Planctomyces sp. SH-PL14: one gene and its partner. The protein of the gene in region 2 interacts with the protein of the main gene of each other region in a pairwise test. Links are inferred from orthologs where the notes say so. Each region holds a gene or a part of one and is shown on either strand. Other genes may lie near its edges.

Region 1 (10,219 bases), 4.4 Mb from region 2 along the record:
GCAGCAGGATGGCGACCAGCACGGCGATGATGGCGATGACGACGAGCAGCTCAATCAGCGTGAAGCCGCGTTTGGCAAACGGACGAGACATTGGGACACCTGGCGGGGGTCGGTGGTAACTGAACTTGCCGGCGGGCAGCGCGCAACCGGCGAATCAAAAAGGAGGTGAAGGAAACAGGACGGGTCAGGCAATCAGGGTTCGTTGGCGGCACGCTTGGCGGCGGTCGATTCCACAATCGGTGCCGCACCGCCCGTATCGAGCTGGATCGCGGGAGGAGTCATTCCCGACGAGGTGATCTCGACCGTCAGACCGGAGGTCTCGGGATCGTTGTACGGCTTGGGAACGAGCCACCGCATTTTGACCGGAGTGGTAGCCGGGTTCTCGGCGTTGAAGTTCTCGGGGAGCTTCTCGGCGTACTCCGTCTTTACAACCCCAACCTTGTACTTTCCGACCGGCAAACCTTCGGCGTCACCGTAGGTTTTGGGCGAGAACTCCCCTTGTGCATTCGTGATCGCCCGCGAGGGGCGGCGGTGTTTCGAATCGGATGCGTCAATCCGCTTCAGGAAGACGCTCGCCCCTTCCAGCGGCTTGCCGTCAATCAGCACCTTGCCCGTCACAGTGACCAGCGATGGACGATCGCCCCCTCCGCACCCTGTCAGGAGGGCGCACGCCGAGAGAGCGAGCAATGGAACTCGGAAAGAAAACACAGACAGCCGTCCTGCGAGCGAAAGGAGGGGAGCCGATGTCCCGGTACTAGATATACGTGATCCGAGGGAACACGACTAACAGGCAAATGCTCAGGGAAGAGATCTCTTCATCTGCTCTGCAGGTCAGCCCCTGGGGTTTCGAATGAAGCGAGATCAGAACGGGTCCAGCGAGTTCTTGTCGTTGAGATTGAAGAGGTTCTGGTAGGTGTAGTCGCCACCGGGACCATTAGTACTGCCAGTCAACGGATTCGCGTCGATGTCTTCGCTGACGAACCGGACCGCGCCATCGCAGAGGAGCATGTGCGCACCGCCCGGATGCGGGCTGGAGAGCGAAGCCCGGCTGACGAGCCCTGCGGGATCGAGCTCGATGAAGCAGTTCGTCGCCGCGTCATGCGTTCCGTCAAAAGGGGTGTTCATCGGGCACTGAGCCGCAACGATCCCGAGCCTCGCTCCGCAGTACCGTCCCACTCCCCACGCGGCGCCGATGGACGGGAAGGGTTGGGACATCAGCGCCTTCTCCCCGATGAGCAATGTGTTCGAGGCTCCGTCGACGACATCGGACAACCTGAGGGAGGGAAAAATGTTCGACGTTTGCGTCTGCGTGATCTGGTTGTTGAAGCCGTACATCATGGTGCCGGCGTTCTTCTGATACTTGTTGACCGGATCCCCGTTGGCGCTGGGACACAGGTAAACGGCCAGACGCGTCTGCAGCAGCTTTTCCGGCGTCCCCTCCGTGGCCGTCGAGTAGTCGTTGACGTTCGACATCGTGGCGGGAATCAGATTCGTCTGCCCAACCTGCAGCTTGTTAAAAAGCGCTCCCTGATCGAGCTGGGGCAGGATCATGGAGGCCCAGCTCCAGCAACGATCCTGGTCCTGATTTCCTCCTCCGCCGCGCACGCCGTAGGGGGGAAAACGGGAATGGGTTTCGTAGTAGCTGTTAACCGCGATCCCGAGCTGCTTGAGATTGTTCCCGCACTGGCTCCGGCGGGCCGCTTCGCGGGCCTGCTGCACGGCGGGCAGCAGGATGGCCACCAGAACGGCGATAATGGCAATGACGACCAGCAGTTCGATCAGGGTGAACCCGGGGCGCAGACGGGTACGCGACATGGAAGATTTCCAATCCAGACGAAACTGGGAAGAGCGAACGAAAAGAAGGGACCCGTCAGCGTACCCGCCGGTTGGTATCGCGGCAACACGTTCACCAGCGAAATCGTCTCGCAGCCGACCGTTGTAATTTGCGATCCCGAACGAGTGGCGACCCACCTGAATGCCGGATGACGGAACGGGGTGCTCAGCGAAGTCCGGTTGGTGAACTCCTACCCGAACAGTAGCCTATCCGGCTGATATGCAATCTTAAGTTAGGGAGCCAATTATGAGCGCAGGAAGTGTTCTTCGGAGTCTGGCGGTCGGGGGTGGCGGGGGGACGCTGGTGACCGACATCGGGCTCCTCATCGTCCGTGTCGGGTTCGGCAGCTATATGGCGGTGGCGCACGGTCTGGGGAAGTTCAAGAACCTTTCGGGGATGACCGGGTACCTGCAGGATCTGGGGCTGCCGATGCCGGGGGTGATGTCGGCGACGGCGGGGATTGTCGAGTTCTTTGGCGCGATCTTCCTGGCGATTGGAATCGTGACCCGGCCGGCTGCGACGGCGCTTGCCGGAACGATGTGTGTCGCCGCGTTTGTGGCCCACAAGAACGATCCGTTCTTTGCCGCGCCGGGGGCCCGATCGCGGGAGATGGCGATGCTTTACCTGTTTGTCTTCGTGCTGTTCATGCTGGCGGGGGGCGGCCGCTTCAGCCTGGACTACTTCCTGAGAAAGCGCGGCTGATTTCAACCGGGTCCAGGGGGACCCTGGTGGGGGAGGCGGAAGGGGTTCAGGCTGAAGGCGGAAGGTAGAGCGGCGCAACGCAGAATCACTTGTCCCTATCCGGGTCCAGGGGCACCCTGGTCAGGGAGTGCAGAGGGGAGAATCCCCTTTGCCCGCCGGAGGCCCGTCTCGTCTCGATCTTTCTGAAGGAGCGAGTGCCCAACCGCGGACGACGTGCCGGATGCCTCCGCACCAACCGGCGGGGATTGTGTTCGGCGGTGAGTCCTCATAGCTGATCCCACAAAGCGGTCGCCCGTCACTTACCACGGTTCCTCATGGAAGCGCCTCCGGCGGCAAGGGGTCGCCCCCTTGACCCCGGCTGCCGTCGCACGTTGGGTTTGAGCTATCAGCACTGCGCCGGCAAGAACGGTGTTCGAGCTACGACGGATGCTTGGCCGCTCGCTTCTCCTCCCGCAGCGTCCGGGCCTTCTCCGCCAAGTGCCGGTAGTGCTCGCGGATCTCCTCCAACTCCGCATCGTCCAGATCCTCCAGATCCATGAACCGGTTCTGAGCCGTCTTGGTCACCCGCAGGATCTCATCCATCTTCAGGTGCAACGCCACCGTCTCCCGGTTCTGACTGTTCTGAATCAGGAACACCATCAGGAACGTGACGATCGTCGTCCCGGTGTTGATCACCAGCTGCCACGTATCGCTGAATCCAAACAGCGGCCCCGACGCGATCCAAGCCACAATCGTCAGCACCGCCGCAAGAAACGCCGCCGGACGCCCGGCATACACCGCCGTCCGCTGCGCAACACGGCCGAACCACGACTTGTGATGACCATTCGCCCTGTGACAAGCGGATCCGGAGTGGTCTTCGACATGGTCTTTCATGAGAGCGCTCTCTTCCCGCTGCCAAAACGGGCCAGCAGTCGTCACAGCGAAATCCGCGCCAAACCACAGCCCCTCCCTGCCCCCCGGAATCGCAGCCTGGAAGCCAGTCGCCGCCCCGCTTGATTGTCTTCCCACCGGCTGTTCTGCTGCCCCATCGCACCGCCGCTCCAATGGCGACGGTCCCGCTCCCCTTGCCCAGACCCAGTGCCCCGTTCCCCTGGTGCCAACCCCATGCGTCGATCGCTCGCCCCGCTGCTGCTCGTCCTCGCCTGGCCGCTCCTCGCCCTGACACCGGAGGCCGAAGGAGCCGCCCCCCGCCGGAAGGTCCTGATCATCGGCACCGACGGCACCCGCCTCGACGCCGTCGAAAAGGCCAAGACCCCCAACCTCGACCGCCTGGTCGAGAACGGCACCCTCTTCCGCGGGACCCGGATCCTCGATGCCGGCCGCAAGACCAAGCCCGACACCGTGAGCGGCCCCGGCTGGTCGAACATCTACACCGGCGTCTGGCCGGACAAGCACGGCGTGATGGACAACAAGTTCCAGGGATCGCACTACGACGAGTTCCCCTGCTTCTTCGTTCGCCTCAAAGAGGCCCGTCCGGAAGCCAGGACCGCCAACTTCAGCAGCTGGGACCCGATCCACCAGCGGATCGTCGCCGGAGCGGATGTCTCCCGGGACTTTCTCCTCGACGACAAGGGGGACTGGGTCGAAGCGGACGTCGAATCGACTCAGGCGTGCGTCGAATACCTCCGCAAGGAAGACCCGACGGCGGTCGTTCTGTACCTGGGTCAGGTCGACGAAACCGGCCACAAGCACGGCTTCCACCCCAGCGTCCCCGAGTACATCGCGGCGATCGAACGGATGGACGGACACGTCGGCGAGGCGGTGGCGGCGATCCAGTCCCGCAAGACCTTCGCCGACGAGGACTGGCTCGTGATCGTCGGAACCGACCACGGCGGCCGGGGGCTGAACCATGGCGGCGGGCACGAGTTCGAGGAGATCACGCAGACGTTCCTGATCGTCAGCGGACCGGACGCTGCCCGTGGGGAATCGACCGACCCGACCGGCCAGGTCGACATCGTCGCCACCGCGCTGACACACCTCGGCGTGCCGCTCAAGCCGGAGTGGAAGCTCGACGGCAAACCGGTCGGGCTGAAGAAGTAGGCGGAAGACCAAAGACTTAAGGCGGAAGGTCGAGGACGGAGGAAAGCCCCCCGCCTCGCCGCTGAAGTTTCGCCAGTCGGCACATTCCCCGGCCCCGTGACGGCGACTTCGGAAAGTGAACCGGCCGGGCGATTCGGCTGTTGCTGGCCCGGAAGCACAACGATACTATTGTCCACCTATCAAAGCGAAGTGACCACCGACAAAGGATTTTACGATGGCTCCCAAGGCGAAACCGGCCAAAGCGGCGGCGTCCTCCTCTCAGTCCGCCCACGCCAAACTGCTCGAGAACACGCTGAGTCTGATCACCAAGGAGTTTGGTGACGGGTCGATCATGCGGCTGGCGGATCCCGGCGGGAAGCCGATCGACGGGATTTCGACGGGAGCCCTCTCGCTCGATCTGGCCCTCGGCGGAATGGGGTTTCCGCGCGGCCGGATCATCGAGCTTTTCGGTCCGGAATCGAGCGGTAAGACGACCCTCGCCCTGCACGCGGTCGCCAATGCCCAGAAGGCGGGGGGGATTGCCGCCTTCATCGACGCCGAACACGCCCTCGACCCGGCCTGGGCCAAGCGGCTGGGGGTGAACCTGGAAGAGCTCCTGGTGAGCCAGCCGAGCCACGGCGAAGAAGCCCTCCAGATCGCCGAAATGCTGATCAAGTCGAACGCCGTCGACGTCATCGTGGTCGACTCGGTGGCGGCCCTGGTGCCGAAGGCGGAACTCGACGGCGAGATCGGGGACAGCCACGTCGGCCGGCAGGCCCGCATGATGAGCCAGGCGATGCGGAAGCTGACCGGGATCATCGCCAAGGCCAGGACCTGCGTGATCTTCATCAACCAGATCCGCGAGAAGATCGGCGTCATGTTCGGCAGCCCGGAGACGACTCCCGGCGGCCGGGCCCTCAAGTTTGCGGCCTCCTGCCGCGTGGATGTCCGCCGGATTTCGACCCTGACTCAGGGGGAAGAGTCGGTGGGGATCCGGATGAAGGGGAAGGTCGTCAAGAACAAGGTCGCCCCGCCGTTCCGGGTGGCAGAGTTCGACATGCTGGGCAGCCGCGGGATCAGCCTGGAGGCGGACGTCCTCGACATGGCGGTCGTCGACAAGATCATTCAGAAGATGGGCTCCTGGTTCGCTTATGGGGAGACCAAGATCGGCCAGGGCCGGGACAAGGCGCGTGTGTTCCTGGAAGAGAACCCCAAGCTGCTGGCGGAGATCCGCGAGAAGGTCCTGAAGAATCGGCTCGCCAATCCGGGCGCTGTGGACGCCGCCGGCGAGAAGGAAGAAGAGGACGAGGACGACGGGGAAGAATAAGGAAAAAGGCAAAGCGGGTTACCTCACCGGGTCCAGGGGCACCCTGGTGGGGGATGCAAGGGGGTCACACCCCCTTGCCCGCCGGAGGCTTGTCTCGTCGGGAACTGTCTGAAGGAGCATGTGTCCAAGCGCGGACAACGTGCCGGATGCCCCCTCACCAACCCGCGGGGAGTACAAAGGGGACATCCGTTGTGTCCCACGGTTCCTCATGGAAGCGCCTCCGGCGGCAAGGGGTGACCCCCTTGACCCCGGCTGCCGTCGCACATTGGGTTTGACGTGACATCGCCGTGCCGGCAAGGACGCGGTCACAAGCCATCCCGTCCCCTCCAGCGGCAGATTCTGCAACACAAAACCGGGAATCCGCCCCATTCCCGACCTCCAATAGACTTTCCGCTCAAGATTCAGGAACGTCCGCGCGACGCCGGAGGCCCCGGTCGTCCTGCCGCGCGGAGTCCGTTCCGGGTCGCCGGCAGAGGGCCCGCTCCGGGCCCCCCAGAATCCGGCCCCCGCGTTCGGACCACGTTGTTCCACCCCGCCTCACGACCGATCGTCCGCAGCAACCACCGTTGCTGGCTGGCGTTCTGTTCCGCGGGCGTGCTGCTGGTCGGCTGCAAATCCGTCGACGTCAGCCCGGAAGTCACCAAGGTCCGGGAATGGCGGGACTCCCGCAAATTCGCCCACCTGGAACAGCCCGAAGCCCCCTCCGCTCCCGCCGCCCCCACGGCTCGAACCCGGTGGGACCTCGACGACGGCAAACCCCGCTTCAAGACACCGGGAGCCATCCAGCAGACCTCCCATACTGTCGGCGGTGAAGAAGAAATCGTCCCGGCTCTTGATGGCCACACGCTTCCGGTAGTTCGCGACACCGGCGGCACGCTGACGCTCGGCCTGATGGACGCCATCACGGCCGCGACCCAAAGCAACCCCCGCATGCGCGTCCTGGCGTTCGTCCCGGGCGAGAAGGGAAAGCGGGCCGACATCGAGTACGCCACGTTCGATCCCGTCCTGACCGCCGGACTGCAGTGGGTCGAAGGGAGCCAGCAGGTTGCCTCCGCGCTGCAGGTCGTTGGCGGCGGCCTGAGCCAGTACAACTCCACGACGATCGGCCCCGCGGTCGGCGCTCCGAACGTCGTCCAGGTCGAGAAGCGGTTTGAAACAGGGACGACCGCCCGCGTCGGCCTCGGAACGACGTTCAACCAGACGGCCCCCGGCGGGCAGTTCCTGATCTACAACCCGGCCTACACCAGTGCGATCAACCTGACGGTCGAGCAGCCGCTGCTCCGCGGCAAGGACCGGAACGTCAACCTGGCGGGGGTCCGGATCGCCAAGGTGAGCGAGCAGCAGGCGAACTGGGAGTTCCAGGTCGAGCTGAACCGGACGCTCTACGAAGTCCAGCGGGCCTACTGGTCGACATGGCTCGCCAGCAGCCAGATCCAGACGAACCAGGGGCTGGTCGATCAGGCGGAGACGACGCTGAACCGGGAACGGAAGCGGTTCGAGATCGGCGAAGTCGGCGTCGTCGAGGTGGCCCAGGCGACGGAGAACCTGGAGACGCTCAAGGCGGATCTCGAGAAGTCACGGCAGAAGTTGTACGCGGCCAAGAACCAGCTCTTCGGACTGCTGGGGATTCCGGCCAATGACCGGCGGACGCTGGAGCTGACGGAGCAGCCGGTGCTGGAGCAGCGACTTCCCGATCTGGACGAGGGGTTGGCGACGGCGAACTTTTCCCGTCCGGAGCTTCAGGCGCGGCAGCTTGATATCCAGACGGCGCAGCTGGAGGTGGGTCGGCAGCGGGACACGTTGCGTCCGGACCTGAAGGCGTATGCGGGGTATTCGATTACCGGTCTCGATGCGGACTTCCTGGAGTCGGCGAATCGCATTGTCGGGAATGACTTCGGTAACTGGACCGTGGGGGTGCGGTATCGGCATGTGTTCGGTTTCCGGGCAGAGAAGGCAGCGGTGGAGCAGGCGCAGCTGGCGGTAAGTCGGCAGGTGCATGCCCGGGAGGAGGCGGAGGCGATGGTCCGCCAGCAGGTGCGTGAGTCGCACGACAACATTCAGGCGACGTGGGAGGTGCTGGAGCGTCAGCGGGAGCGGGCGAAGGCGGCGCGGACGCAGATGGAGACGTTTACGAAGCTGCATGCGACGGGGCAGTTGGATCTCGATCGGTTGTTGCGGGCGAGGACGTTGTTGGCGAATGCACTTCGCGAGGAGCACATAGCGCTGGTGGATTACAATCTGTCGATCAGCAGTTGGAATTATGCGATTGGTGGTTTGACGGCGATGGAGGCGAGTCCGCCGCCGTTGATGGCGCCGGTGGAGTTGCCGCCGGTGCCGGCGGATCCGATCCCAATTCCACCGGTGACCGACACTGCAGAAGCCGCCTGACCTCACCGGGGTCCAGGGGGCACCCCTGGTGGGGAGTGCAGAGGGGCAACGCCCCTTTGCCCGCCGGAGGCCTGGCCTGTCTCGATCTCTCTGAAGGAGCGCGTGTCCAAACGCGGACACCGCGCCGGATGCCCCTTCACCAACCCGCACGGATTCGAGAGCGAGCGTCGAGTCCGCAACGCCGGTTCCACAAAGCGGACGTCCGCTACTTACCACGGTTCCTCACAGGAGTGCCTCCGGCGGCAAGGGGTGCCCCCTTGACCCCGGCTGCCGTCGCACATTGGGTTTGAGCGAGCACAGTCGTGCCGGCGAGGACGGTGTTTGACGGGCCGGCTGCTTGACACCCACGCTTCAGAGCGGGACAACGGGACTTCTCCCCGCCAACATCATCCCCGCTCGAGATGATCATGCTCCGATACCTCCTGCTCTCCCTCGCCCTCCTCTGCACCACGGCCCGAGCCGAAGAAAAGCCCGACCTCCCCGTCATCGACCTCTCGCAGGACACCCAGCGTCAGGTCGTCATCGCCGCCGGAACCGAGTCCACCTACCAGGGTCACCCCACCACCCTCCGGATGCCGGACGGCAAGACGATCTACTGCGTCTGGTGTATCAACCACGGCGGCGCCGCCGGCCCCATGGCTAAGAGCCAGGACGGCGGCCTCACCTGGTCCCGCCTCGACGACCAGCTTCCCAAGGGCTTCTCGACCCACCAGAACTGCCCCAGCATCTACCGCATCGTCGACCCCCAGGACAAAGCCCGCCTGTGGGTCTTCTCCGCCCACCTCGGCAAACGCGGCGGCCCCGGCATGCCCAGCATCATGAGCGAGGACGACGGCGCCACCTGGAAAGAGATGCCGCCGCTCGGCTTCCCCAACGTCATGACCTTCAGCAGCATCGTCCGCCTCAAGGACGGCCGCTACCTCGGCCTCTATCACAAGGGCCCCGGCGGCCAGGATAAGGTCCCCCTCGAAGTCCTCCAGACCATCACCGCCGACGGCGGCTTCACCTGGTCCGAACCCAAAGTCGTCGCCGCCGTCGAAGGCAAGAACCCCTGCGAGCCGTTCGTCTTCCGCTCGCCCGATGGCAGCGAGCTCTGCGCCCTCCTGCGGGAGAACACCCACAAGGGCCGCAGCCTCGTCATCTACAGCCGCGACGAAGGGGAAACCTGGTCCAAGCCGACCGACACCCCCTGGGGCCTCACGGGCGATCGGCACATCGGAGTCTTCACGAAGGACGGCCGCTTCGTCGTCGCCTTCCGCGACCAGGCCCTCAATAGCCCGACGCGGGGACACTTCGTCGCTTGGGTCGGCACCTACGACGACATCAAGCAGTCGAAGCCCGGCCAGTACCGCGTGAAGCTCCTCCACAGCCACGCGAAGAACGTGGGAGACTGCGGCTACCCGGGCCTCGAGCTCCTGCCGGACGGAACAATCGTGGCGACGACCTATATCAAGTACGCCCCCGGCCCGGAGAAGCACTCGGTCGTCAGCACCCGCTTCCAGCTCAGCGAGACCGATGCGCGGAAGTAGCCCCGGCTTCCTCGGGATGAGCTGACTGCGGGCCTTGCCGAACGTCGATGCGGCGATCCCTTTTCCGGCGGCGCCGCCCGATCGTCGACGGCTCCTCTGACCGTTCCCGGGGCATCGCCCCAGACTACCGCAAGCGGAGGATGGCTCGAATGTCATCCCCCCGCGGGGAGTCTGCCTCCGTCCGCCCATCATCGTCATTGCCATTGGGTCCGACGCTGTAGATCACGACGGCACTTGTCTCGCGCCGCAGACGGAGCGGCTCGCCGTCAAAGGGATCCGTAAGTTCGGTCGGATCCAAGGCCAGATCCGACCAGCGGGCCGGAACCGCCGCGCCGCCGGCCAGAGACATCTTGATTTTCATCGCCGCCAGCAAGACTCGGGATCGGGCTTCTCCACGGGTCTGCTGGACCTCGCACGACG
Region 2 (10,261 bases):
ATACTTGAACGTCGCCTCCGTCGTGGCGTCCGTCGTCTCCAGCCGGCCTACGTCGAACGACTGCTCGACGACCAGCCGCGCGAACCGCTCGTAGAACTCCCGCGGCCGTGAGACCTGCAGGTGGATCTCCTCGTCTCCCGACAGTTCGATCCCGAGCACGAGATCCCACAACACAAGCCGCGCGGCGAGCTCCCGCTGCTGGCGGCAGGCGACGCGAATCCGCAGCGGCTGTTCCGCCAGCATGGCCCGCAGCTCCGGGAGCGTGCCGACCGCGAGGACCCGGCCCCGTCCCATGAAGACGACGCGGTCCGCCATCTGGTCCATCTCTTCCAGGATATGGCTCGACACCAGCACCGCCTGCCCGCGGTCCGCCAGACGGCGGAACAGCTCCATCAATTCCTTCCGTCCGACGGGGTCGATCCCGTTGAGCGGTTCGTCGACGACGAGGACTTCCGGGCGGTGCACGAGGGCCTGGGCGAGCTTGATCCGCTGCCGCATCCCTTTGGAATACCCGCTGAGACCACGGCTGGCCCGGTCGGACATGCCGACCTCGGCGAGAGTCTCCTCCGTCCGCTCCCGCGCCGCGCGCGGCGGCAAGCCGTGGAGGCGAGCCATCGTCCGGACGAACTGCCGCCCTGACATCTCTTCGTAGAAGTTGTCTCCTTCGGGGCAATAGCCGAAGTGCCGCCGGGCCGCGGCGGTCCGGGCGGACTTCCCGCGGACCAGCACTTCCCCCAGGCTTGGCTTGAGCTGGCCCGTGAGGAGCTTGATGAGCGTCGTCTTCCCCGCGCCGTTGGGACCGAGCAGGCCGGTGATCCCGGGGCCCAGCGTCAGGGTCACATCGTTGATCCCGATGACGTCGCCGTACCACTTCGTCGCTGAGCGAAACTCGACGAGCGGCGAGGATTGCGCGGAGTTTGACTCCGATGCGGGGGCCGTCATGACACCACCTCGACGGCCCGGACGCGCCGCAGGATCAGGAACAGCGAGACGACGCAGAGCGAGCCAAGGACCACGAGGCACTGCACCAGCGTCGGCGGCCGCGACTCCTTGAGCGATCCGAAACACCAGCGGCCGACACGATGCATGTCGTCCCAGAATCCGAGCAGGAGCCACATCCGGTTGCCATCGATCGACCGCATTGCCTCGGCCAGCCCCTTGAGCAGTACGAAGACTCCCAACCAGGTCATCACCAGCGGAACGGTCCGCGGCACCCAGGCCGCGATGGCGAAGACCATCAGGCTCTGCACGATGGCCAGCACCGCTCCATACCCCAGGATGCCCCCCGCGATCCGCGGGTTCTCGAAGAAGTAGTCGAGCGAGTTGCTGAACGTCCCGTACTCGATGTAGAGGACGAGCGCCGGGAGCGTGGTGACGAGGGTGACGACCGCCGCGATCGTCAGCAGCTTCCCGAAGATGTAGTGCCAGCGGCCGATTCCCCGCGACAGGTAGAAGATCATCCCTCCCTGGCGATAGTCGCTGCCGATGAGCGTGGAGCCCGCGAAGGCGAGGAGCAGCGCGCAGATCGTCGCCTGTGCGAACATGAAGTCCGCATAGGCGTCGCCGGTCCCCGTCACCTTGAAGTTGTCGAGGAAGCGTCCGAAGTCGCCGTTCTGGACCGTCAGCGTCGCCTTGAGGTAGATGAACGTGAAGTGGAACAGGAAGTTCATCAGCCCCAGGGCGATCAGGATCCAGAAGATCCACCGCCGGAACATGAGCGAGAGCCCGACGCGGACGAGCGACAGGCAGCTCCACCACGCGGAACGGCGCTCTCCGTCCCAGGTGCGGTAGCCCGCCTGGCTGAGCGCCATGGCGGGGCCGCTTTCGCTTGGACCGGACGTCATTGCGGCCTCCCGTTCGTACTGGTTCCATCCTTTGCCGCAGCCGCCGCCCCCGTCGGCCGTGCCGTCGCCGCCGTTCCGACGAGGCGGTGATAGAGCTGCGACAGGTCTTCGTTGTCCGGGATGAGGTCGGAGACCGTCGTCTCGTGCTGCAACGAGAGTTCGAAAACTGTTCGGGGCGACCAGTCCTCGGGAATCTCGATGAACGCCTCGTCCGCGCGGGGCCGCGAAGGGACGGTGACGCCCCCCGCCTGGAGCGCACTCAGGAGTCGCTCGCCGTCGCCCCGCCATCGCATGAGGAATCGGTTCCGCCAGTGGCGGCGGAGCTCGCCGATCTTGCCGACCCCCAGGATCGCCCCCTTGTCGACGATGATGACCTGCTCGCAGATCCGGTCGATGTCTCCCAGGAGGTGCGTGGAGAGAATCAGCGATTTTCCATGCCGGCTGGCGATGGCGTGCAGCAGCCGCAGCATGCCGTCGCGGCCGTTGGGATCGAGTCCGGCGGTCGGCTCGTCGAGGAGCAGGAGGGGCGGATCGTGGACGAGCGCGGCGGCGAGCTTCAGCCGCTGCTTCATGCCGACGGAATAGTCTTCGCACCGCCGGTAGCGGGCTTCGTCGAGATCGAGGTACGAGAGGACTTCGTGTGCGCGGCGAAGTGCCTGCCGCCGGGGCATGCCGCAGAGTTCGCCGGCGAGCGCCACGAGGTCGACCCCTCGTACGCCGGGAATGAGCGACTCCGCCTCCGGCATGAACCCCATCAGTCCCCGCAGCCGGCTCCGCTCACGGACGAGGTCGTAGCCGAGGACTGTTCCGCGGCCGCTGCTGGGGCGGATGAGTCCGAGCAGGAGCTTGAGCAGGGTCGACTTTCCGGCCCCGTTCTGGCCGACGAGGCCGATCGCTCCGGGCTGGACCTGGAAGGAGACGTTCCGCAGGGCCTGAAACTTGCCGTAGAACTGGGAGACGTCGTGCAGTTCCACCACGGGCCCAGCCTGCGGGTCGGACGGGGAGATCACACGCGGCTCCGGGGACGGGTCGTTAGAAGGGGCTCGATGAGGATGACTCCGCGAGATTTGGATTGTGGTTTCGTCGAACCGCTTTGGAAAGAGACGACTATTGGGAATGCTTGAACATCGCCCCCGGCCGATCGGTACCTAACGCGCAACTCAACGTCGCCAGCCTCACCGGGTCCAGGGGGATCCTGGTGGGGGATGCAAGGGGGCAACGCCCCTTTGCCCGCCGGAGGCCTGGCCGTCGAGAGCTGTCTGAAGGAGAGAGTGTCCAAGCGCGGACAACGTGCCGGATGCGCCCTCGCCAATCCGCGGGGATTGCAAAGCGAGCGGCGTGTTGTAGAGGAGTCCTCAACGCTTGTGCCACAAAGGGGACATCCGTTGTTTATCACTGCTCTATAAAACTGCCTCCGGCGGCAAGAGGGGCTGTGTTGTGTTCTTCGCCCCTTAGCCCCGGGTGCCGTCGCGCGATAGGTCTGAGTGGGCATAGCCTTGCTGGCAAGTACACCGTACGAGCAAGCGCCACAGGGCGGTCACTACGGTCGCGACACATACCCGCCGGGATGCCGCCGGATCAGCCGCTTCATCTCGAGCACCGTCAGCGTCGACAGGACTCTCGACGTCTCCATCTCGACCGCTCTCAGGACCTCGTCGACGAGCAAAGGTGCCTGAGTCACGGCGTTGAGCACGAGCCGCTCGGGCTCATTGAGCGTCAGCTCCCGCGGTGAATGCACCACCTCGTCCGAGGCGGTCTGCACCGGTCCCATCAGCGGGCCGAGAGCCTCCAGCACATCGTCCGGGCCGCGGAGAAGCGTCGCCCCGTCGCGGATCAGGTCGTGGCAGCCGCGACTACGCAGGTTGTCGATCTGCCCCGGCACCGCGAAAATCTCGCGCCCCTGCTCCCGTCCATGGGCAGCGGTCGACAGAGAGCCGCTGTTCCGGTCCGCCTCGACCACGATCACGCCGAGCGACACGCCGGAGATGATCCGGTTCCGCTGCGGGAAGAACCCGGCCGCGGGGCCCCGATCGAGCGGTGCCTCCGTGAGCAGACATCCCTGCCGTGCAATCTCGACGGCCAGATCGGCATGCTCCGGCGGGTAGACGTTCTTGAGCCCGGTCGCGGCGACGGCGATCGTCCGGCCGCCCGCCTGGAGCGCTCCGCGATGCGCCGCGGCGTCGATTCCTCGCGCCAGGCCGCTGACGATCGTCAATCCGGCCCGGGCCAGCGCGGCTCCCAGCCGCTCCGCCGTCTGCTTTCCGTAAGTCGAATGCTTCCGCGTCCCCACGATCGCGATCGCCAGCGAGTCGCGGGGCTCATACGTGCCGCGGCAATACAGGACCGCGGGCGGATCGGCAATCTCGGCCAGCTCCCGCGGATAGTCCGGCGTCCCGCGGATCAGGAGGCGGATTCCCTCGGCGCGGCACCGCTCCAGCTCCCGCTCAGCGGCCGGATCCTGCCTCGCGCGGGTGATCGCCACGGAGAGCTTCGGGCCGACGCCGTCGACGCTGAGGAGGTCCGGTCCCGACGCCCGCAGGACTTCGCCGGCCGACCCGAATCGGTCCAAGAGGAGCGTGCTGATCCGCGGTCCGACCCCGGAAATGAGGTGCAGCCGCAACAGATCCAGTAGTTCGTCGTCCGTCATAGTTGGCCCCTTCGCCGGCCCGAGTCACCCGGCAGGCCTGAACTTACCGGCGAAGGTCCTCCAGGCAAAGCGATTCCGCACGTCGAGAGCGCCGTCAGCGTTCGGCGAATCAGTTCGCGCCCTCAACGGCCCGCTTGACGAACAGCAGGAGGCGTGAAACGCTTCCCGCACCCATGAGCTCCACTCCTCCGAGCCGCCTCTTTGCTCCGGTGACGAAACGGATCGTCCTGCTGGCCAATTCCTCCCAGCGTTCCGGATACCAGTGCGTCGCGGGGCGGGAGATCCAGTGGGAGGGGGCGGCCCTGCGGAGCGCCGGTCCCTGGGTGCGGCTCGTCCGTGAACGGGGCTCGCTGACGCAGGCAGACGTCCGGATGGAGGACGGCGCGCTCCCCAACCTGTGCGACATCATCGATGTCCCGCTGGAGTACGTGCATCGGCTCAAGCACCAGCCGGAAGACCGCGTCGTCGCCCCCGAATTCCGCTGGGGGCACGCCGGCCGGCTGTCGACAGCCTATCTCGGCATGCTGGAGCAGAGTCCCGCGACGCTCTGGCACGCCCGCAAGCGGAATCCCAATTTCATCAGCATCGCCGACGTGGAGAAGATGGAGCATCCCCAGACGCTGCTCCTGATCCGCCCGACCGATCCCGAGCTGCACGTCTGGTCCGACTCCGGCAGCGAGCCGGGGGCGATCCAGGTCCATCGCCGCGTCCGGTTCACCTACCACGGCACGCAATACGACCTGCCGATCGTCGACCGGACTGTCCTCGAGAAGGCTCCGGATGCTCCACCGATCGGCGAGGGAGAGTCCGTCACGTCTGCCGTCTTTGCCAAGGAGTCGCTGTTCGCGGTCAACCTTGCCGGCCCGTTTGGCAAGATCCACCACAAGGTGGTCGTTGGCGTCATCCCACTCTGATCGCCATCAAGACGGAGTCACCGGGTCGTCTCGCCCAGTGACTCCGTTGTTCCGCGCCCGGTCAGGACCGCTGCATCACTCGACGTTCTGCACGATCTCCCGGATCTTCTCGACGCTCGTCTTGGCGTCGACCGCGTGGTGCGCGATCGTCACATCGTTCGCCTTTGAGCCGATCGTGTTGATCTCCCGGAAGATCTCCTGGCAGAGGAACTCGAGCTTCCGACCGGCCGAGGGATGGGCGTCGAGCGAGTGCCGGAACTGGTCGATGTGGGACTTCAGCCGGGCAATCTCCTCGGTGATGTCGCAGCGGTCGGCGAAGATGTTGACCTCCCGCAGGAAGTCGACGTCGCTTACCGTGACCCCGCTGTCCTTGAGGAGATCATTCACCCGCTGCTTGATCTTGTCCCGGTAGGCGATAACGACCAGCGGGGCGCGGGTGATGATGTGCCCCAGGCACTCTTCGATCAGGTCGCAGTGCCGGGCCATCTCGTCCCGCATCGCCTTCCCCTCGGTCGCGCGGAAGCTCTGCACTTTCGTCAAAGCGGCGTTGAGCGCGGTTTCGAAGGTCGACCAGTCCTCTTCGGAGACTTCCAGCAGCGCGTTTCCGGCGACCACCCCCGGCAGAGCCAGGAGATGCGACGCATCGGCGATCGGGGCCAGCATCTCCTTGCTCCACTGGTGGAGCTGCTTCCAGTATTCCGTCAGCACCTCGGTGTTGAGCGTCCCCAGCTGATTTGCGCCGCGGGACGAGGTCCGGATCGTGACCGTGACGGTCCCCCGCACGATCCCCTGCCGCACGATCCGCTCGATCTCGGTATCGAACCCCCCGCAGTTCTCCGGCGACCGGATCGTCACCTTGAGGTGGCGATTGTTCACGCAGCGAATTTCCGCCAGGACCCCCAGCCGCTCATTCTCGGCCCGGCCGTCTCCGAAGCCGGTCATGCTCAATAACATCGTCTCTCCCCGGGCCGAGCCCCTATGCACCTGTCCTGTGACGACGTGTTATAGGGATCCGGGAGGGGATCGTCAGCCTTGCGCCGCAGTGCCGCCCACTGCTGGTGTCCCGAAAAACGTCCTGTGAGATGGCGTTTGAAGCGGGAGGGACCAAACGCAACGAGCCTCGGGAACGAAGCCGACGACCGGCAACACTCCCGAGGCTCGGCGTTTCTGCTTCCAGTTCTCAGTACTTCCACTCGAGACCGAAGTTGAAGCGATGCAGCACAAAGGTCTGGGTGTTGTTATTGAGTGAGGGGAAGATCGGGAATCCCGCCCAGTTGATGGTATCCGCCGGCCGGTTGACCTGGCCGATCGCGGTGAAGGTGTAGCCGAGGTGGAGGATCGCCTGATTCAAAACCGGGATCTCGTTCACAAAGGGAACCGCCTCAAACACCCGGGAGTCGACGGCGAGGGTCTGCTCAAACAGCGGAGAAACTCGACCGTGTGATGCCTCGGAGCTGAATCGGGCATCGTTCGAGAGCATGCTGATCCCGTTGAAGCCCGATGTAGCGAACTCTTCGCCGATGTTGTTTCCGTCGAGGGAGAGGTTCGACTGGTTGGCCATGAGGCCCACGGTCGTCGCTCCCCAGACTTTGAAACCATCCCCCTCACCCAAGTCGTAACGCAGACCGATTTCCGGGCCGGCCAGATGGGTCTGGACGTTCGAGTTCAGCCGGGCCTCAAACTGAGGATACTGCTGAATGGCGCGGGTAGCCCATGTGCCCGGATCCGGACGGTAAGTCGAGGGGGTCGTGGTGGTTGTCGTCCCCGTGCTATAGGGGATCTGGTCGACGTCATAGTGCCATCCGCTGTCGATGCCGCGGAATCCAAACGTCTCGTTCAGGTACATGTAGCGGCCGGCCAGGAAGGGGCGAACCATAACGGCCGAGGTCTTGAAGACCGGCGCCATGTAGTACGACAGATTGGCTCCGGCAACCTCGGTCCGGTGCTCCAACCGGAACAGGATGTCATACTTCTGAGCCGCTCCAAGAAAACCAAGGCCGGATCCCAGCGGCGCCGGGAGACCGGTGTCGTAGGCGATCGCGCCGTTTCGGGTGTTCAGCACTTGGCCGAGGGTCGCATCGACCATGGCCGGCGTCACCGGGAGGCCGTTGATGAATTCGTTGCCCGACTCGAACACCTCGCTGTTCTCGCCCATGTAGAAGCCGCTGATCAACAGGCCGACGCCGTCAGCGTCGTCGAATCCCCAGTTGACCTGAACGCCGGCATTGCCGTTGGTTGGGAGGACATCGTTGGTTCGAATGGGAAAGATGTCGTTGTCGATGATCTGGACGGCGGTCACCTGCCCGGCCGGCCGCATGAAGGGGTAGGGGTCGGCCCCCGGAACCACCTCGAACGGACCAGGGATCGGCAGCTGGTTGCCATTGGCCGGAGCAAAGTACGTCGGCGAGCCCCCCAGGTTGTAGTTCAGCGGCTGACGGAAGGCGGGCGTATTCCCCACGGTCTTTTGGGCTTCGGCTTCGGAGAAGCCCCAGATCGCGTCGACGCGGCCGTAGAACGTGCGCTGCTTCGTCAGCATTTCGTAGAACCAGAGGCCCTTCCGGTTGAAGAGCTGCTCCTGGTCCATGTTGCCGACGCCGTAGGGGCTCATCTGCGGCCAGGGGTTGAATCCGTCCGGCACCCCTTGCGGGTACATCACGGCAGGATTGGCCGGTCCCATTCCGGGGGCGGCCATCCCCTGTCCCGGGGCTCCGTAGAACTCCTGCCCGAAGCCGGTTTCGGCTGAGGCGGTGAGTGCCAGGGCTCCGGCGATCGTCCTGAACCAGTTGTGGATCCGCATCCCTACGTCCTTAACTGAGACCGCATTGCGGCGGCTAAACGGACGGTCCGCTCCGTACGCTCCGGAGCGGATTACCGTCACATCCGGCCCGGCAGGAAAACCCGGCGCAGATGGACGGACCTGCGGTACTTATCGGCCCCCCATTCTGTGAAACTGTAACGGTTGTTCCGGCAATGCCGGTTTTTCGGGGCGCGACGAGAGGAGCGGTTGTGCCGAAGATTCCGCTCGTCGGGCCGTTGTGAGAGCGGGACGGCCAGGCAGACGCAGGTCCTGCCGATGGAGAGCGATTTCCTTCGCCGCACAGCAGCGGCGGAGCGAGGGAGGGTCGGCCCTTGAGGGCCGATACCAGGCACGGCAGCGGGCAACGGGACCGTCAGTCGAACCACTCGTCCGACGGGTCAAACTTGGGGATCGCGACGATCATCACCTTCATGTGGCCCACCGCCCGGTGCCGCGTTCCGGGGCGAATCATGACCGACATCCCCGGCTTGACCGGGATCCGCTCGCCATCCAGCTCCATCTGGGCATCCGGCTGGCACTCGAGAAAGACGTAGGTTTCCGTCAGCCGCTTGTGATAGTGGACCCGGGCCGTCTCCGAGATCTCCGTCATGTGGACGGTCGCCGGCAGGTCCGGCACGTCGGCATACGCCCGCCGGGCCTGGCCGCAGGGACAGTGAACCGGGGGGATCTGGGAGAAGTCGGCGATTTCGTATCCGGCTGGCATACCGCTCTGTCTTTCCTTCCGCGTGCCCGAAGGCGGTCTTTTGATCGCGATACGATATCTCTCTAGTCGCCGCGCGTCTCCGGCTCCCGCTGAAGCCGCCGGATCACCCGCGGCTGCCGGCGAAGTAGACGACGTTCCCCAGGATGATCAGGCCGACCATCAGGATATGTCCCATCGCCTGGGGGCCCATCCGGCGGCGTCCCTGCAGGTACTTTGCGTCGGGATTCGTCGGGCGGTATTTGCTGACGACCAGCTGCTCGTACTCGGCCGCCCCCTTGATCCCGGTCAGCATCCCCGCCATCTGGCCGGGAATGTAGGGAAAGAACTGCGGGGCCTGGACCCCCGTGCTCCCGCCGACCAGCTTGAGCTTCCCCTGGTACGGCGTCACCGCGTACTGCACCCACTCCTTCATGCCGGGATAGGCGCCGCTGACGTTCACGATCAGCTTCATCTTCTGGATGTTGTCGATGTCCCGGCACATGGGGATCTGGTCAATGTTCGTTCCACGGGCGTCGGTCGTGTACAGCCCCCGCAGGCTGGTGACGATGACCTTGATGACCCCTTCGTACCCGGACTTGAAGCCCAGGTTGACGTAGTCGACGCCGTAGACCATGTCGGGATAGTCGGCGCGGATCACCTTGTCGATCGACTGCTCGATCATCTGCGGGCCGACCGGCAGCAGCGTAATGAAGTAGAGCTTGGTCTTCTTCTCGCTGCAGTGCATGGCGAAAGCGGTCGCCATCGGCCCCAGCTCCCCCTCGGTCGAGGGATCGTAGTCCCAGGCCATGAGGACGGGATCGCCGGGCTCAAGGTTCTCGATGGCGTCGAACACGTCCTGGGAGAACTGCCCCGGCTGTTCGCGGAACTGGATGTCCCACAGGATCGGGATGGCGACGGCCGCCGCCATCATCAGGAAGATCCACCGCCGGTCGAGTGTTTTCAGCCAGCTCATCATGGGGAAAACGATATCAAACGGCAGCGGCTTGCGGCATTGTCACCGTCTGATTTGGTGAGGATGAAGAGTTAAACACCAAGACACAAAGATCTCACGAAGTGCACCAAGGCGCACAAGGTGAGGTCAGGCCTTTGTCCCCTTCGTGCCTCCTTGGTGTCTTTGTGTTTAAAGTCACTCGCCCGTCGCGAGTTGCGTACACAGCTACAAGACAGCCCCGCGTCCCAGTCGCGCCAGGTCGACGCAGAGGCCCTCAAGGCAGAGGGGAATCGGCATCGCTCCGTCGATGTGCTCCTGGGCTTCCAGGCACCGTTCCATCTGCCGGACCAGGCGGTCCGCCGTCTCGTCCGAGGCCGATTCGAGCTGCGAGGTATAGAACTGGA

Evidence for each region.
Region 1: the proteins of dprA (region 2) and recA interact in binary tests that used the Bacillus subtilis proteins (3 or more experiments, as listed by UniProt). The link is inferred for Planctomyces sp. SH-PL14 from one-to-one orthologs.

Annotation. Positions count from the first base shown.
Region 1 is NZ_CP011270.1:5,009,947-5,020,165, reverse strand. The notes cover bases 3,979-6,836. They hold recA (recombinase RecA), read left to right. Parts: upstream 3,979-4,790; coding sequence 4,791-5,882; downstream 5,883-6,836. Other genes in these bases: VT03_RS19100 (TolC family protein), read left to right, coding at 6,405-6,836; VT03_RS19110 (alkaline phosphatase family protein), read left to right, coding at 3,979-4,576. Outside these bases: VT03_RS19135 (DUF1559 domain-containing protein), read right to left, coding at 1-91; VT03_RS19130 (carboxypeptidase-like regulatory domain-containing protein), read right to left, coding at 193-687; VT03_RS19125 (DUF1559 domain-containing protein), read right to left, coding at 862-1,815; VT03_RS19120 (DoxX family protein), read left to right, coding at 2,081-2,536; VT03_RS19115 (low affinity iron permease family protein), read right to left, coding at 2,954-3,409; more of VT03_RS19110, read left to right, coding at 3,641-3,978; more of VT03_RS19100, read left to right, coding at 6,837-8,270; VT03_RS19095 (sialidase family protein), read left to right, coding at 8,678-9,799; VT03_RS19090 (hypothetical protein), read right to left, coding at 9,924-10,219. UniProt on the Bacillus subtilis protein: Multifunctional protein involved in homologous recombination, DNA repair and competence.
Region 2 is NZ_CP011270.1:588,313-598,573, reverse strand. What follows is about bases 2,439-5,338. They hold dprA (DNA-processing protein DprA), read right to left. Parts: upstream 4,492-5,338; coding sequence 3,385-4,491; downstream 2,439-3,384. Other genes in these bases: VT03_RS02470 (dual OB domain-containing protein), read left to right, coding at 4,665-5,338; VT03_RS02480 (ABC transporter ATP-binding protein), read right to left, coding at 2,439-2,854. Also shown: VT03_RS34055 (ABC transporter ATP-binding protein), read right to left, coding at 1-942; VT03_RS34050 (ABC transporter permease), read right to left, coding at 939-1,844; more of VT03_RS02480, read right to left, coding at 1,841-2,438; more of VT03_RS02470, read left to right, coding at 5,339-5,405; VT03_RS02465 (YicC/YloC family endoribonuclease), read right to left, coding at 5,481-6,347; VT03_RS02460 (hypothetical protein), read right to left, coding at 6,586-8,202; VT03_RS02455 (cupin domain-containing protein), read right to left, coding at 8,576-8,926; VT03_RS02450 (hypothetical protein), read right to left, coding at 9,030-9,881; holB (DNA polymerase III subunit delta'), read right to left, coding at 10,083-10,261. UniProt on the Bacillus subtilis protein: Protein that helps load RecA onto ssDNA during transformation. Binds cooperatively to circular ssDNA, is able to bridge different segments of DNA. Favors the loading of RecA onto SsbA- or SsbB-coated ssDNA and formation of RecA-DNA filaments.